DNA from 2 places in the Salinivibrio sp. IB282 genome. Region 1 is predicted to be linked to the other one. Evidence: riboswitches for the same ligand, from Rfam matches in the RefSeq annotation. Region 1 holds a riboswitch; the other holds the start of a gene.
What was found. Region 1 has a riboswitch for lysine ahead of lysC (lysine-sensitive aspartokinase 3). Riboswitches for the same ligand answer to the same signal wherever they lie in the genome.
Positions count from the first base shown of each region.

Region 2: it holds a riboswitch for lysine, as region 1 does, so the genes downstream of both, BZG14_RS04030 (Na+/H+ antiporter NhaC family protein) here and lysC (lysine-sensitive aspartokinase 3) in region 1, are expected to answer to the same signal.

Region 1 covers NZ_MUET01000024.1:21,744-32,124, forward strand. The annotation lists gene BZG14_RS07210 (acetyltransferase) at 1-906, shown strand, start outside; gene galU (UTP--glucose-1-phosphate uridylyltransferase GalU) at 1,087-1,950, shown strand; gene uvrA (excinuclease ABC subunit UvrA) at 2,087-4,912, shown strand; gene BZG14_RS07225 (Wzy polymerase domain-containing protein) at 4,912-6,582, shown strand; gene BZG14_RS07230 (pyridoxal-phosphate-dependent aminotransferase family protein) at 6,579-7,712, opposite strand; lysine riboswitch at 7,976-8,163, shown strand; gene lysC (lysine-sensitive aspartokinase 3) at 8,284-9,642, shown strand; gene metH (methionine synthase) at 9,681-10,381, opposite strand, start outside.
Region 2 covers NZ_MUET01000011.1:35,337-39,059, forward strand. The annotation lists gene BZG14_RS04030 (Na+/H+ antiporter NhaC family protein) at 56-1,639, opposite strand; lysine riboswitch at 1,728-1,909, opposite strand; gene BZG14_RS04035 (H-NS family histone-like protein) at 2,181-2,606, shown strand; gene BZG14_RS04040 (lytic murein transglycosylase) at 2,658-3,629, opposite strand; gene BZG14_RS04045 (YcgL domain-containing protein) at 3,641-3,723, opposite strand, start outside.

The sequences.
Region 1 (10,381 bases):
TTAGCACACCCACAAGCCACCACGTTAGTGACTGGGGTGAAACGCGATATTGCCCTGTTAAAACAGGTACCCACCGACACCGAACAGGTCACTGTACTCGATATTTCGATGTCGAAAAATCAAGAGCCACTGGCCACACTGCTCGCCTCGGGCGCGCATGTTTTCTACGCCGATCATCACCAAAGTGGCCCCATCCCTGACTCGCCGTTGTTAGACGCACATATTCATACCCGTGCCAATACTTGTACCGCGCTTATTATCGACAAGCTTCTCGGTGGCCAGTATCGAGAATGGGCGTTGGTTGGCGCGTATGGCGATAACCTGGATCGCACGGCTAATGCCCTCGCCCGACAGTCGGGTATTGGCGAACATACCCGTGCACGCTTAGAGCAGCTCGGCCACTACCTCAATTACAACAGCTATGGCGCGAGCTTGGATGATCTGATTATCCCGCCCGCGGTGTTATACCGCCACCTGTGTGGCTTTTCGACCCCCGATGCTTTTATGCGTGCTTATCCGGACATGGTGATGGAATTAGCTAATGCGTATCAACACGATCGGGAGCGCGCCCAAACCCTCAGCCCCGAGCTTAGCGATGAAAACGCCCAGGTCTATCTGCTCCCTGATACCGCGTGGGCACGGAGAATCAGCGGCATGCTTGGCAACCAGTTAGCCAACCGTCACCCTGACCGCGCCCATGCTGTGCTCACCCCTATGCCCGGAGGAGAGTGGATGGTCAGCATTCGTGCCCCGTTAAATCGTCCCACTGGGGCCGCGCAATTGGCGGAGCAGTTCATCACGGGCGGAGGGCGCGCTGCTGCGGCGGGGATTAATGCCCTTCCCTCTGCATCCTTATCGGCCTTTACCGATGCATTTATGACACATTTTTCCGCCCATGCGGACTAAGCAACGCGGGTGTGGTCACGCTATCTGGGGGCATTGGTGCGTAGGACTTGCTTAGCCGCACTGAACCCAGCAAACTATTGACCCAGATAACATTGTTAGCAGCCGCTTGCTAGCAACCCGCTTGGTGGTGTCGACCGAATAAAGATCCGTCGCCACCCAATATAAAAGAAAGGATCTGAGATGATTAAAAAATGTCTGTTCCCAGCGGCTGGCTATGGCACCCGCTTTTTACCGGCAACCAAATCGATGCCCAAAGAGATGATGCCAGTGGTCAACAAGCCTTTGATTGAATACGGCGTGGATGAAGCCTTGGAAGCGGGTATCAACGGCATGTGTATCGTCACGGGGCGTGGTAAGCATGCCATCATGGATCACTTTGATAAGAACTATGAACTGGAACATCAGATCAGTGGCACCAACAAAGAAGTGCTACTCGATGACATCCGCAACACCATTGAAAAAGCCTCTTTTACTTACATTCGCCAACACGAAATGCGCGGTCTGGGGCATGCGATTTTAACCGGCCGTGAGCTGGTTGGCGACGAAGCCTTTGCCGTCGTACTCGCCGATGATCTTTGCATCCATCCTGATAACGGCGTCCTCAAACAAATGGTGGCCTTATATAATCAATTCCGTTGCTCGATTGTCGCGGTGGAAGAGGTGCCGGAAGATGAGACCCATAAATATGGTGTGATTGCCGGCCAAGAGATCAAAGATGACCTTTTCCGCGTAGATAATATGGTGGAAAAACCCGATCCGGGCAATGCGCCAAGCAACCTTGCCATCATTGGCCGCTATATTCTGACGCCAGATATCTTTGATCTGTTAGAAACGACCCCGCCGGGTAAAAACGGCGAAGTGCAGATCACCGATGCGCTGCTCAAACAGGCACAATCAGGCTGTGTACTGGCGTACAAATTTAAAGGTGAGCGCTTTGATTGTGGCAGCGTGGAAGGCTTTATTGAAGCCACCAACCACTGCTACCAACATCACTACCTTGGCGGACGCAATAAAGACGAAGCGACGGTGAAAAATCGCCGATAACGTTAATCGCGTCGGATCGCGTGTTTTCCCCTTCATGTAAAGGCTGTGTAAATATACAGCCTTTTTATTTGGTCATGGTCATGTCTATGCCATACTAGGCGACCAACCAGTGAGCTGACTGAGTAGTAGGATAATAATGGACAATATCGACGTCAGAGGCGCGCGCACGCACAACCTCAAAAACATCAACCTCACCATCCCTCGCGACAAGCTGATCGTGATCACTGGCCTGTCTGGTTCCGGAAAGTCATCATTGGCTTTCGATACCTTATACGCAGAAGGCCAGCGCCGCTACGTTGAATCCTTGTCAGCGTATGCACGCCAGTTTCTTTCCTTGATGGAAAAACCCGATGTTGACCATATTGAGGGCCTGTCGCCTGCTATCTCGATAGAGCAAAAGTCCACCTCGCACAATCCACGCTCAACGGTCGGCACCATCACTGAAGTGTATGATTACTTGCGCTTGCTCTATGCCCGTGTCGGTGAGCCACGCTGTCCCACTCACGATGTGACCTTGGCCGCTCAGACCATTAGTCAGATGGTCGATAAAGTGCTCGCGCTGCCAGAGGGCAGCAAGCTGATGCTGCTCGCGCCGATCATTAAAAACCGTAAAGGAGAGCATGTTAAGACCCTTGAGAACCTCGCCGCGCAAGGGTTTATCCGTGCAAGGATCAATGGTGAAGTGTGCGATCTGTCGGATCCGCCGACACTCGAGCTGCAGAAAAAGCACACCATTGAGGTGGTGGTCGACCGCTTTAAAGTGCGCGATGATCAGCAACAGCGTTTGGCGGAATCTTTTGAGACTGCGCTCGAGCTAACAGGCGGCAGCGCGGTGATCAGTTGGATGGACGGTGAAGGGGAAGAGATCATTTTTTCCGCCAACTTTGCCTGCCCACACTGCGGTTACAGCATGCAAGAGCTTGAACCTCGCCTGTTCTCCTTTAATAATCCAGCCGGTGCCTGTGGTACCTGTGACGGCTTGGGAGTGCAACAGTATTTTGATCCCAAGCGGGTGATTCAAAACCCAGCGGTTAGCTTGGCGGGGGGCGCGATCCGCGGCTGGGATCGGCGTAATTTTTATTACTTCCAAATGCTACGCTCGCTGTCTGAGCATTACGGGTTTGATTTGGAAGAGCCATGGCAGGATCTCTCCGGCACCATTCAGGATATCCTCTTATATGGTTCAGGGCCGAAAGAGATCGAGTTCAAATACGTCAACGATCGGGGCGATATTCGTGTACGCAAACATCCGTTTGAGGGGATCCTCAACAATATGGAGCGTCGCTACCGTGACACCGAATCGAATGCCGTGCGCGATGAACTGGCCAAATATATCGCTACTAAACCCTGTGCCAGCTGCGGTGGCTCACGCTTACGCCAAGAAGCCCGTCATGTATTTATCGACGGCCACAATCTACCCGAGATTTGTGAGCTGAGCATTCAACAGGCGCTAGACTTCTTTGAACAGCTTACCTTAACCGGACAGCGCGCCAAGATTGCCGAAAAGGTGATGAAAGAGATCCATGACCGGCTACGGTTTTTGGTCAATGTAGGGCTCAATTACCTGAATTTATCGCGCAGTGCCGATACCCTCTCTGGCGGTGAAGCACAGCGTATTCGACTGGCCAGCCAAATTGGCGCGGGCTTGGTGGGCGTCATGTATGTTCTGGATGAGCCCTCTATCGGCCTGCACCAGCGTGACAATGCCCGCTTGCTTGACACCTTGGAGCACCTGCGCGATCTGGGGAACACCGTGATGGTGGTCGAGCATGATGAAGATGCCATACGTGCGGCCGACTATATCATTGATATTGGCCCGGGGGCCGGGGCACATGGGGGTCACATTGTTGCCGAAGGCAGTTTAGAGGACATACTGACCAGTGAGTCGTCACTGACAGGCCAGTATCTAAGTGGCAAGCAAGCGATCAAGGTGCCTGCAAAGCGTATTGAGCGCGACCCGAACAAAATGTTGACCCTGAAAGGGGCAACGGGCAACAACCTGAAAAACGTTGATCTCCACCTACCTGTCGGACTCCTTACCTGCGTGACGGGTGTGTCAGGCTCAGGCAAGTCAACGCTTATCAATGACACCTTCTTTAAAGTCGCCCACCAGCAATTAAACGGCGCGACCACCACTGATCCCGCGCCTTATCAATCGATTGATGGCTTGGGGCACTTCGATAAGGTGATCGATATTGACCAAAGTCCTATTGGCCGTACCCCACGCTCAAACCCAGCCACTTATACGGGGATCTTCACCCCGATCCGTGAGCTGTTTGCCGGCACGCAAGAAGCGCGTGCGCGCGGCTATAAAGTGGGTCGCTTCAGCTTTAACGTGCGCGGTGGACGCTGTGAAGCCTGCCAAGGGGATGGCGTGATCAAAGTGGAAATGCATTTCTTACCCGATGTGTATGTGCCTTGTGATGTGTGTAAAGGCAAGCGTTATAACCGGGAAACATTGGAAGTACGCTATAAAGGCAAGACCATCGATGAAGTCCTTGAGATGACCGTCGAGGACGCGCGTGAGTTTTTCGACGCCGTGCCCGCGATCAAGCGCAAGCTACAGACGTTGATGGATGTTGGCCTGAGCTATATTCGCCTTGGCCAAGCCGCCACCACCTTATCGGGCGGTGAAGCACAGCGGGTTAAGTTAGCCCGAGAGTTGTCTAAACGGGATACGGGTAAAACGCTCTACATCCTCGATGAGCCGACCACAGGGCTTCATTTCCATGATATTCAACAACTGCTTAATGTCTTGCATCGCTTGCGCGAACAGGGCAACACTATCGTGGTAATCGAGCATAATCTGGATGTGATAAAAACCGCGGACTGGATCATCGACTTAGGACCTGAGGGCGGTAACGGCGGCGGTGAAATCATCGCGCAAGGTACGCCAGAAGACATCGTCGATGTTTTGGGTAGCCACACCGCCCACTTCCTCAAACCTATGTTGGAGCGATAATGACCTCAGCGCTGCCGCCGAGTCGCGTAATAAGAAAGCCGCTAACAGCCCCATTTCTGCTTGCGTTAGCGGCCTTGTGGTTAATCTGTTTGCCCCTCTATTCGGTGTCTCTCCCGTTAGTGGGCATTCGTCACCCTGCGGCAGCGTTATCACTACTGACCTTGGCGTTTGCCTTAGGGTTTGCCTGCTTGGAAGTCGTGCGTCAACATACCTGGCGGGCAAGCCGACTGACCTGGATGCTTGGTTTGGCAACGGGCCTGGCGATTATTCCTTATTACTATCCGCACGCAGAGGCACTCAATAGCGGTTATGCTATGGCCGCCTTGATACTGAGCCTCGGTTTCTTCTCCAGCCTTCAGCAGTTTGTTTTTAACCATTCGCAGCGGCAAAAGCTACTCGGGGTATTTTTGCTCGCCTCTTGGCTCGCGGTGCTGTCGGTGTTGGGCAATCAACCACCACCGGGCATGGCACCTTTTATGTTTAACAACTGGGTACCTCACTTGCCCCCAGCGGTCACGCATACCCTGCTACTCACGGGGCTGACGTTAGCCGCATACATTCTCGCCAGAGAGCCGAGTGGCCGCTATCGCCACCCTATCAGCCAAAGCCTGCTGGCCGTCACCCCCTTCATTTTTATTCCCGTATTAGCGATGCAAGGCCAGCCGTTGCTGCTGCTCTTTGCCTTGTGTGCCGTCGTGTTACAGCAAGCCTATTTGGCTCGCTTTGCCTCCAGGCGCCAGCACAAAGCCTGGCTTGTGGCGGTCTGTCTCGGCGCTATCCTGGCGGTATTTTTCCTCAGTGGTCAAGATAATTGGCAATGGCTGAGCGCCAGCGAGCAACGTGCGTTGTTGTTAGCGTGGCAACAATGGCAGACAACGCCGTTTTTTGGGGTAGGCATGGGGAATGGCAAGCAGGCCTTGCTATTGCTTTCTGCTTCACAACCCGGCCATCTGGGTCCAGTGAACCTGCCCAGTGCACTGCTATTTTGGTTGTTGGAAGGAGGCTTATTGATTGGATTGGGCTATGTGTTGGTGATCATGGCTATCGGCGTCAGGATCTTTCGTGCGCCCTCAGGAACACGGCGGATCTTGATTGCTTTAGTGCTCCCTCCGCTCACAGGACTGATGATCTATCCGGTGAGCGGCACCCAGTGGTTTAATGGGATATTGTTACTCCTTTGGCTATACTGGCTTGATAACCTCACCAGTAAATATCGCCGCTACCCAGTTCTCACTCATGGTTACAGCCAACGTATCGCCAGTCGCACCGTGATCACTGCCCTCGTCATCGCGACACTCGTGTGCCTGTCGTCCGTGTATTTGGCCAATCGTTATTTGCGCGACTCTTTACTCAGCTCACAACGCTTTGCCTTGTATCAGCGGCATCCATGGTGGCAGCAAAAGCTGGCCCACGCACAACAAAGCCGTCACTTTCAGGCTAACTTGGCGACTTTTTCTGACACTGAGCGCCAGCAACATCTTAACCAATTATTGCGTCAAGTGGCGCAAAGACCACGTTTTGCTGGCTACCAGCACGCCTATCAGGTGGCTCTGCAAATCGGTGACCGTCAACGGGCTCGCGATATACAGCAAGAAGCGCGTTACTTGTATCCAAACGCGGCGAAGGTATGGACAACCCGCCATACCCTCCCAGACCATGCGACGCCCTAGCGTAATGCCTCTTCCAGGGCTTTAAGACACAGGGCAATGTTCTCATCCCTTGCGCCATAGCCCATTAAGCCGATCCGCCAGGCTTTGCCGGCGAGATCGCCCAGCCCCGCGCCAATTTCCAAGTTATAGGTGTTGAGAAGATGCTGGCGCACGGCGGCATCATCTACGCCCTCAGGAATATAAACGGCGTTAAGCTGGGGCAAACGATAGGGTTCATCGACCACAAAGCCAATTCCTAGGTTGTCTAATCCCGCTTTCAAACGCTGATGCATCGTGCGGTGGCGCTGCCACGCGTTTTCAATCCCTTCTTGATACAATCTAAGCAGAGCTTCATGTAAGGCATATAAACTATTCACGGGTGCCGTATGGTGGTAGCTACGTTTGCCGTCMCCGCTCCAATATCCTAACACCAAACTTTGGTCGAGAAACCAGCTTTGCACCTTGTGAGTGCGCGCCTGCATTTTTTCGATTGCACGGGGCGAGAATGTCACGGGCGATAAGCCCGGCACACACGATAAGCACTTCTGACTGCCTGAGTAAACCGCATCCAACTGCCATTCATCGACTTTCAACGGCACGCCACCGAGAGAGGTCACCGCATCGACAATAGTGAGGCAGCCATGCTCGCGCGCCAAGGTGGCAAGGGCCTGTGCATCTGAGCAAGCGCCTGTGGACGTCTCAGCATGGACAAATGCGACAATGCTAGCCTCCGGGTGCGCTTTCAAAGCCGCTTCAACCTTTTCAGGATTGACCGGATCGCCCCAAGCATCATCAACCATCACCGCGTGTGCGCCACAACGCTCCACGTTTTCTCGCATCCGGTCGCCAAACACGCCATTGCGACACACGATCACTGTGTCGCCAGGCTCCACCAAATTGACAAAACAGGCTTCCATCCCGGCACTCCCGGGGGCAGAGACCGCAATGGTAAACGGATTTTCGGTTTGAAAAGCGTACTGCAGTAGCTGCTTGACCTCATCCATCATGGCAATGAATAAGGGATCAAGATGCCCCAATGTCGGCTTACTCAATGATTGCAGCACCGATGGATAAATGTCAGAAGGGCCTGGCCCCATCAGTGTGCGAGCGACAGGTTGAAAAGACTGAATATCGGAAATTGCACGAGCCATCACGAATCCTTGTTGTTGGTACCGAGGCTCACCGTTATAGCATATTTTTTCGCCATCCCCCTAGCCTCTGGCACATGAACTGTGTGATCGCTAGCGTCGATTTGCTTTTCTTGTCAGGGTCGATAATGGGCAATGGCCTTTTCTTGCCTGGGTGAGAGGCAGGCGCTGGGCAGCGCTCCTATCGAGCGTAAAAACACGGTTGACACCCTGCGATCACACCCGTAATGTTAAAACTGTTCATGCGGTCACCGACCCATGACTGAACATGCAGAAGAGGTGCATTTCTCAGGCAGTTATCAAGCGGAGCCCCACTCCTAAGCATGATAACCAGGGGAGACAATGCCGAGGTGGCGTACGTTCGGGGTCGATACGCTGCCGGCCTTGAAGGCTGAATCCTTCAGGCTGTCACTTGTCATCCATATGGACAGACAGGTGGAGCGCTTCTGGCAGACTACACCTGCCGTTTGCTCTTCCTACCTTGTCGCGGTATTTATCGCGGTCACGATGTGACTTCTGATGTTCCCCATCATTTTTAATTTTTTGACTCTGCTAGCCAGAGAGGGGAAAGGACGTGAGGCCATTACCATCAATTTCAGTCGCTAAGTTTGGCGGCACCAGTGTCGGGACGCTAGCGGCGATGCAGCAAAGCGCCGCTGTTATCGAGCAAAACCCGCAAACCCGTTTAATCGTGATCAGTGCGTGCGCCGGTGTGACCAATCATTTGGTCGCGCTGGCAAAAGGGATCAGCGACCCTGACGCGCGCCAAGCCAAATTAGACGCCATTCATGCCATTCACCAAGCCATATTGCAGCAACTTCCTGATTGCCAAAACACGCAAACAGCCGTCGACCACTGGCATCTCGCCATTGCCGAGTATGCCGAAAAAGCGGTTTCCGCCCCAAACTCGGCCTTAACCGATGCGCTCGTCGCCTGCGGCGAGCTGATCTCGACCCATATTTTCACTCATTTACTCAATAGCCAAGGTATGGCAACAATACGGGCCGATGCGCGTGAATTGCTGCGCACCGACAGCCAGTTTGGCTGTGCCCAGCCTGACCCACAGCAGACGCGAACACAGTGCCACGACCAATTGCTTCCGCATTTAGCCACACACCGAGTGGTCACCCAAGGGTTTATCGGCGCGGATGCCCACGGACAAACCACCACCTTAGGCCGTGGTGGTAGCGACTACAGCGCCGCACTGTTCGCCGAAGCCGTGAACGCAGAGAGTTTGGCCATTTGGACTGATGTACCGGGGATTTATACCACCGACCCGCGGATTGCCGACCAAGCGCGCCCAATCAGTGAAATTAGTTTTAGCGAAGCCTCAGAAATGGCCACGTTTGGTGCCAAAATCCTTCACCCATCCACCTTAGTGCCTGCAGTGCGCCYACATATTCCTGTGTTTGTCGGGGCTGCGAGCGCGCCTGAGCAAGGCGGTACCTGGATCCGCGAACAAGCGCACTCGGCACCGCTGTTTCGTGCCGTCGCCTTACGTCGAAACCAAACCATGGTGACACTGACCAGCTTAAACATGTTCCATGCATATGGCTTTTTGGCCAAAGTATTTGAGGTTTTGGCACGATTTGAAATCTCGGTAGACTTGATCACCACCTCGGAGGTCAGTGTCGCTTTAACCCTTGATCAAACCAACACTCAGGGCGACGCACCGCAGCTGCCAGAAGCGGCTATCGCCGAACTGACCCAGTTATGTCATGTCGAGATCTGCGAGAACCTGGCGGTGGTGGCGCTGATTGGCAACGAGATGAATCATACTGCTGGCGCGACAGCGCCGGTGTTCAGTGCCTTAGCACAACACAAACTACGCATGATTTGCTACGGTGCCAGCAACCACAATGTCTGTGTGGTGGTTGAAGATGACGATGCCACCCAGGTGGTGCAGCGGTTACACGCGGACTTATTTGAATAATAAAGAAGCCAGCACAGCTAATGTGCTGGCTTCTTTCGTTAGCCGTTTAAGTTCGGCCCGAGCCATTTTTCCGCTTCTTCGCTGCTCCACCCTTTGCGTGCTGCATAGCTGTCTCGCTGATCGTTTTGGATCTTCGCCACCGCAAAGTAGCGTGACTCAGGGTGGGAAAAATACCAACCTGAGACCGACGCCCCCGGCCACATCGCGTAGCTTTCAGTGAGTGTCATCCCCGTATGCGCTTCTACCGACAGCAATTGCCAAATTTTGCCTTTCTCACTGTGTTCAGGACAGGCGGCATAACCCGGCGCTGGCCGGATCCCTTGGTATTGCTCGCGGATCAGCGCGTCGTTATCGAGCGTCTCATCGGGCGCATAGCCCCACAAGGTGATTCGAATTTGCTGATGGAGATACTCTGCAAAGGCTTCTGCGAGTCTATCGGCGACCGCCTGGATCATGATCGCGTTATAATCATCCCCTTTCGCTTTGTATTCTTCCGCCAGGGCATATTCGCCAATACCACCTGTGACCGCAAATGCGCCAATCCAATCCGGCTGGCCACTGCTTTTTGGCGCAATAAAGTCCGACAAGCAATAGTTGGCACCACGTGGCTTTTTCGTTTGCTGGCGCAAGTGGTTCAGTATAGTGAGCGTCGCTTGGCGAGACCCATCCTCATAGACCTCAATATCATCATCAATGCTATTGGCAGGAAAGAGGCCACACACCCCTTTTGCCGCCACCA
Region 2 (3,723 bases), on a different contig from region 1:
GCATGCTACCGCACTAGCAGAAAAAGAAAAGCCCCGCCAAGGCGAGGCTAGATAATTAACCGACCAATTTACACGGGCGCTTTTTAAGCCACATTAACCCAGCACATAGTGCAACGAACGCAAACACGGTCGTCACCAATGACCAGAGAAGTGACGCGGTAAAGCCTAACACCACGAAGCCGACGGTTGAGACAATCGCCCCACCAATGGCATAAGGGAGCTGAGTCGCGACGTGGTCAATATGTCCACATCGTGCCCCTGTTGAAGACAAGATAGTGGTATCAGAAATCGGTGAGCAATGATCGCCAAATACCGCCCCTGCCAATACTGCTGAGAGCATAGGTAGCATCAGTGCAATGTCTGTCGCCGCGGCAAGATCGCCCGCGATAGGAAGCATAATACCGAACGTTCCCCACGACGTCCCTGTGGCAAAGGCCATCACTGCCGCCAACAAGAAGAGCACTACAGGCAAGAGTTGCGCCGGTAAGTTCCCCTCCACTAAGGACGACAAATATTGACCTGTTTGTAGGTCGCCAATAATATGACCAATCGACCAAGCAAATAACAGAATGAGGATAGCGCCAAACATAGACTTTGCGCCCACCCAAAGGGTTTTCGCAATATCTGATACCGCTATACCTTGTTTCGCTGTCATCACCAAGGATACGGCTAAACCCGCGAGTCCACCCCATAGCAATGACATCCCGACATCGGTATTTTCAAACGCCCCGAGCAGAGAAAAGGATTGATCCTCGGCTGCCAATGCCAACCCGCCGGTATATAACATTGCACCCACCGTCGCCACGACGAGTACAATAATGGGGGCGACCAAATCAGCCACGCTGCCTTTATCACTTTCCTCAATCCCTAGGTCGTCGCAAATATCAGCGCAGTTTTCACTTTCATCGCCCAGTCGACTGCCTTTTTTCGCCTGATATTCAAACTGACGCATCGGGCCAATATCCAGTTGAAACCAAACCACCGCAAACACTAGCAGCAAGGCAAAAATGGCGTAAAAGTTCATTGGGATCATGGTGACAAATGCCCCTAGCGCCGTGTAATCCGTGACGCCATGTGCCACCAAAATAGAGCCAATCACGGTAATGATATAAGCCCCCCAGCTTGATGCCGGCGTGATCACACACATAGGGGCGGCCGTGGAATCAAGAATGTAAGCCAGTTTCGCTCGCGAGACGTGAAACCTATCTGTGACGGGGCGAGAGACGGCCCCCACCGCTAAGCTGTTGAAATAATCATCAACAAAGATAAATACGCCGAGAAACGCCGCGAGCAGTTTCGCCCCACGTTTACTCTTGATCCGGCTTTGCGCCCAATTGGCAAACGCGCGGGTACCTCCAGAAAGAGACAGAAGCGCGGTGATCATCCCGAGTAAAATAAGAAACGCGAGAATACTTAAGTTCCAACTATTTAAGCCTCCATCAGCGATAAATAGCCCAGTAATCACCTCAAGCAGGTACTGTCCGGAAGAGAGGATAGAAAAATCGGTCAGTAATACCGTACCCAGTACGATTCCCATACCCAAGGACAATAAAACCCGTCGTGTAGCAATCGCGAGGCCCAGAGCCAATAAAGGGGGAAGCAGTGATAAAGCGGATGAAGAAAAATCTGTTAAGTTCATGATCTCAGTGTCAACCAGGTGGTTGGAGATCTACTGCAGAAATGAAGACGGTAAGGCGTGGTATCYCACGGCAAACAGCTTGCCTCCTACATACAGTAGCGCTCCATAGTGTATTTCCAAGTACTATGGCAGTGCTGCCCCTATTCGGTAACAGCCCCAGCTCAATCGGTGTGATGACCTGATTGGCTTCGGCGTTGCTTCCTTTTATGCACTCTCATCGGAATCACCCTCTTGTGCACGACTGATAAACAACGCACCTCTACGTTAAGCGTGGTGCATTCTACACAACGTGCTTACCATCGCAACTCTTTATGGTTGAAAAAGCATCGACTAAACCCCAGCTTACGCGATGCCAATAAAATACGTCTCATCTTCTATTTTTTTAGACATTCGCTTCAAAAAGACAATAGAATTAAAGTCAAATTTGCAGTTAACTTGCAATTAATGCGCAATATGACGTATTAATATAGGCCATATTGTATATTTCAATTATACTGCTATCATTCTTTCAATTAACATATAAATCAAATAGGAACCAATAATGTCTGATGCAATGAAAGCCTTACTCAATTTGCGTAGCTTGCGCGCACTTGCCAAAGAAATGTCAACCGAACAACTTAATGAAGCATTAGAAAAACTTCAAACGGTTGTCGAAGAGCGTAAAGAGCTTGACCGTCAAGCCGAGGCAAAAGAAAAAGAACGTTTAGAGAAGTTAGAAAAATACCGTGCTATGTTAGAAGCCGACGGTATTGGCCCAGAAGAAATCGTGGCATTGTTAGGTGGTGCTTCGAAGAGTAAAGCATCGGGTAAACGCGCAACACGTCCAGCAAAATATCAATATACGGGCGAAGATGGCTCACAAAAAACCTGGACGGGCCAAGGCCGCATGCCTAAAGTGATTCGCGAAGCGATTGAAAGCGGCGCGGCCAAGCAAGAAGACTTCCTCATCCCAGGTCAGGAAGCCTAAGTCCATATTCCCGCATAAAAAAAGAGGCGCTCAGCCTCTTTTTTTTATCCCTTAACCAAATTTAATTCTGTCCGCCAAATGGCTCACCGCTAACGCAAAGTAGTGCGAGCGATTCCATTTCAATAAGCTCTGGTAGTTATTATAAACAAGATAAGCCCTGCCTTTACCATCATCAGGCTGAATCAACCAAGCGTTGATATCGACGGCCGGTAACGCCTGACCATTCATTCGCCGTACCCCACGCGTCTGCCACTCACTCAATGAGTGTGCTTTCTCACTGTTGGTGCCAAGCAAAGTACGATCGATGCCTTCAGGGATCTGTACCTGCCGTCCCCACGTGTAGGTATCATCCCATCCCGCTTTTTTTAAGTAATTTGCAGCAGACGCAAAGACATCAGCTTCCGTTTGCCAAATATCTTTTTTGCCATCTTGGTTTCCATCGACCGCATAGTTAATAAACGAACTCGGCATGAACTGGCATTGACCCATCGCCCCAGCCCAAGAGCCTTTCATCGCTTCAGGCGCAATGTGCCCTTGCTCTAATATCGTCAGTGCGGCCATGGTCTCTTTGCGAAAAAAAGCCTCACGACGGCCATCAAAGGCTAATGTTGATAAGGCTTCAATGACATTATAACTACCCTGAAGTTTGCCAAAATTACTTTCTACACCCCATAAAGCCACAATAAAACGCGGCTGAACCTGGTACTGCTCACCAATGGCTTTCAAAGTGTCGTAATGTTCACGATACAGTTGTTTCGCTTGAGCGACTTTCCAATCAGGCACAGCACGCGGAATATACTCATCCAGCGTGAGACGTCGCTCAGGTTGATTTCGATCGGAGCTGACTGCACGCTCATGGTATTTAACGTCCTTAAAGGCACGCTCAAGTAACGCATCACTGATGCCCGCCTCACGTGCTTCGGCTTTTAAGGTGGTCACATACTGCTCGAATCCGGGCTTGGCCATCACAGGGCTCACCAAGAGTGCCGCCGCGATAGAGGCTGAAATCATACCTTTGCGCATAGTCATCCTTTTTACAGTTTTTCGTTTTTATTACGAATGGCCTGCAATGCCGCGTCAGGTGGCGGAGGCAATTGCACAAAAAAGCCATCACTTT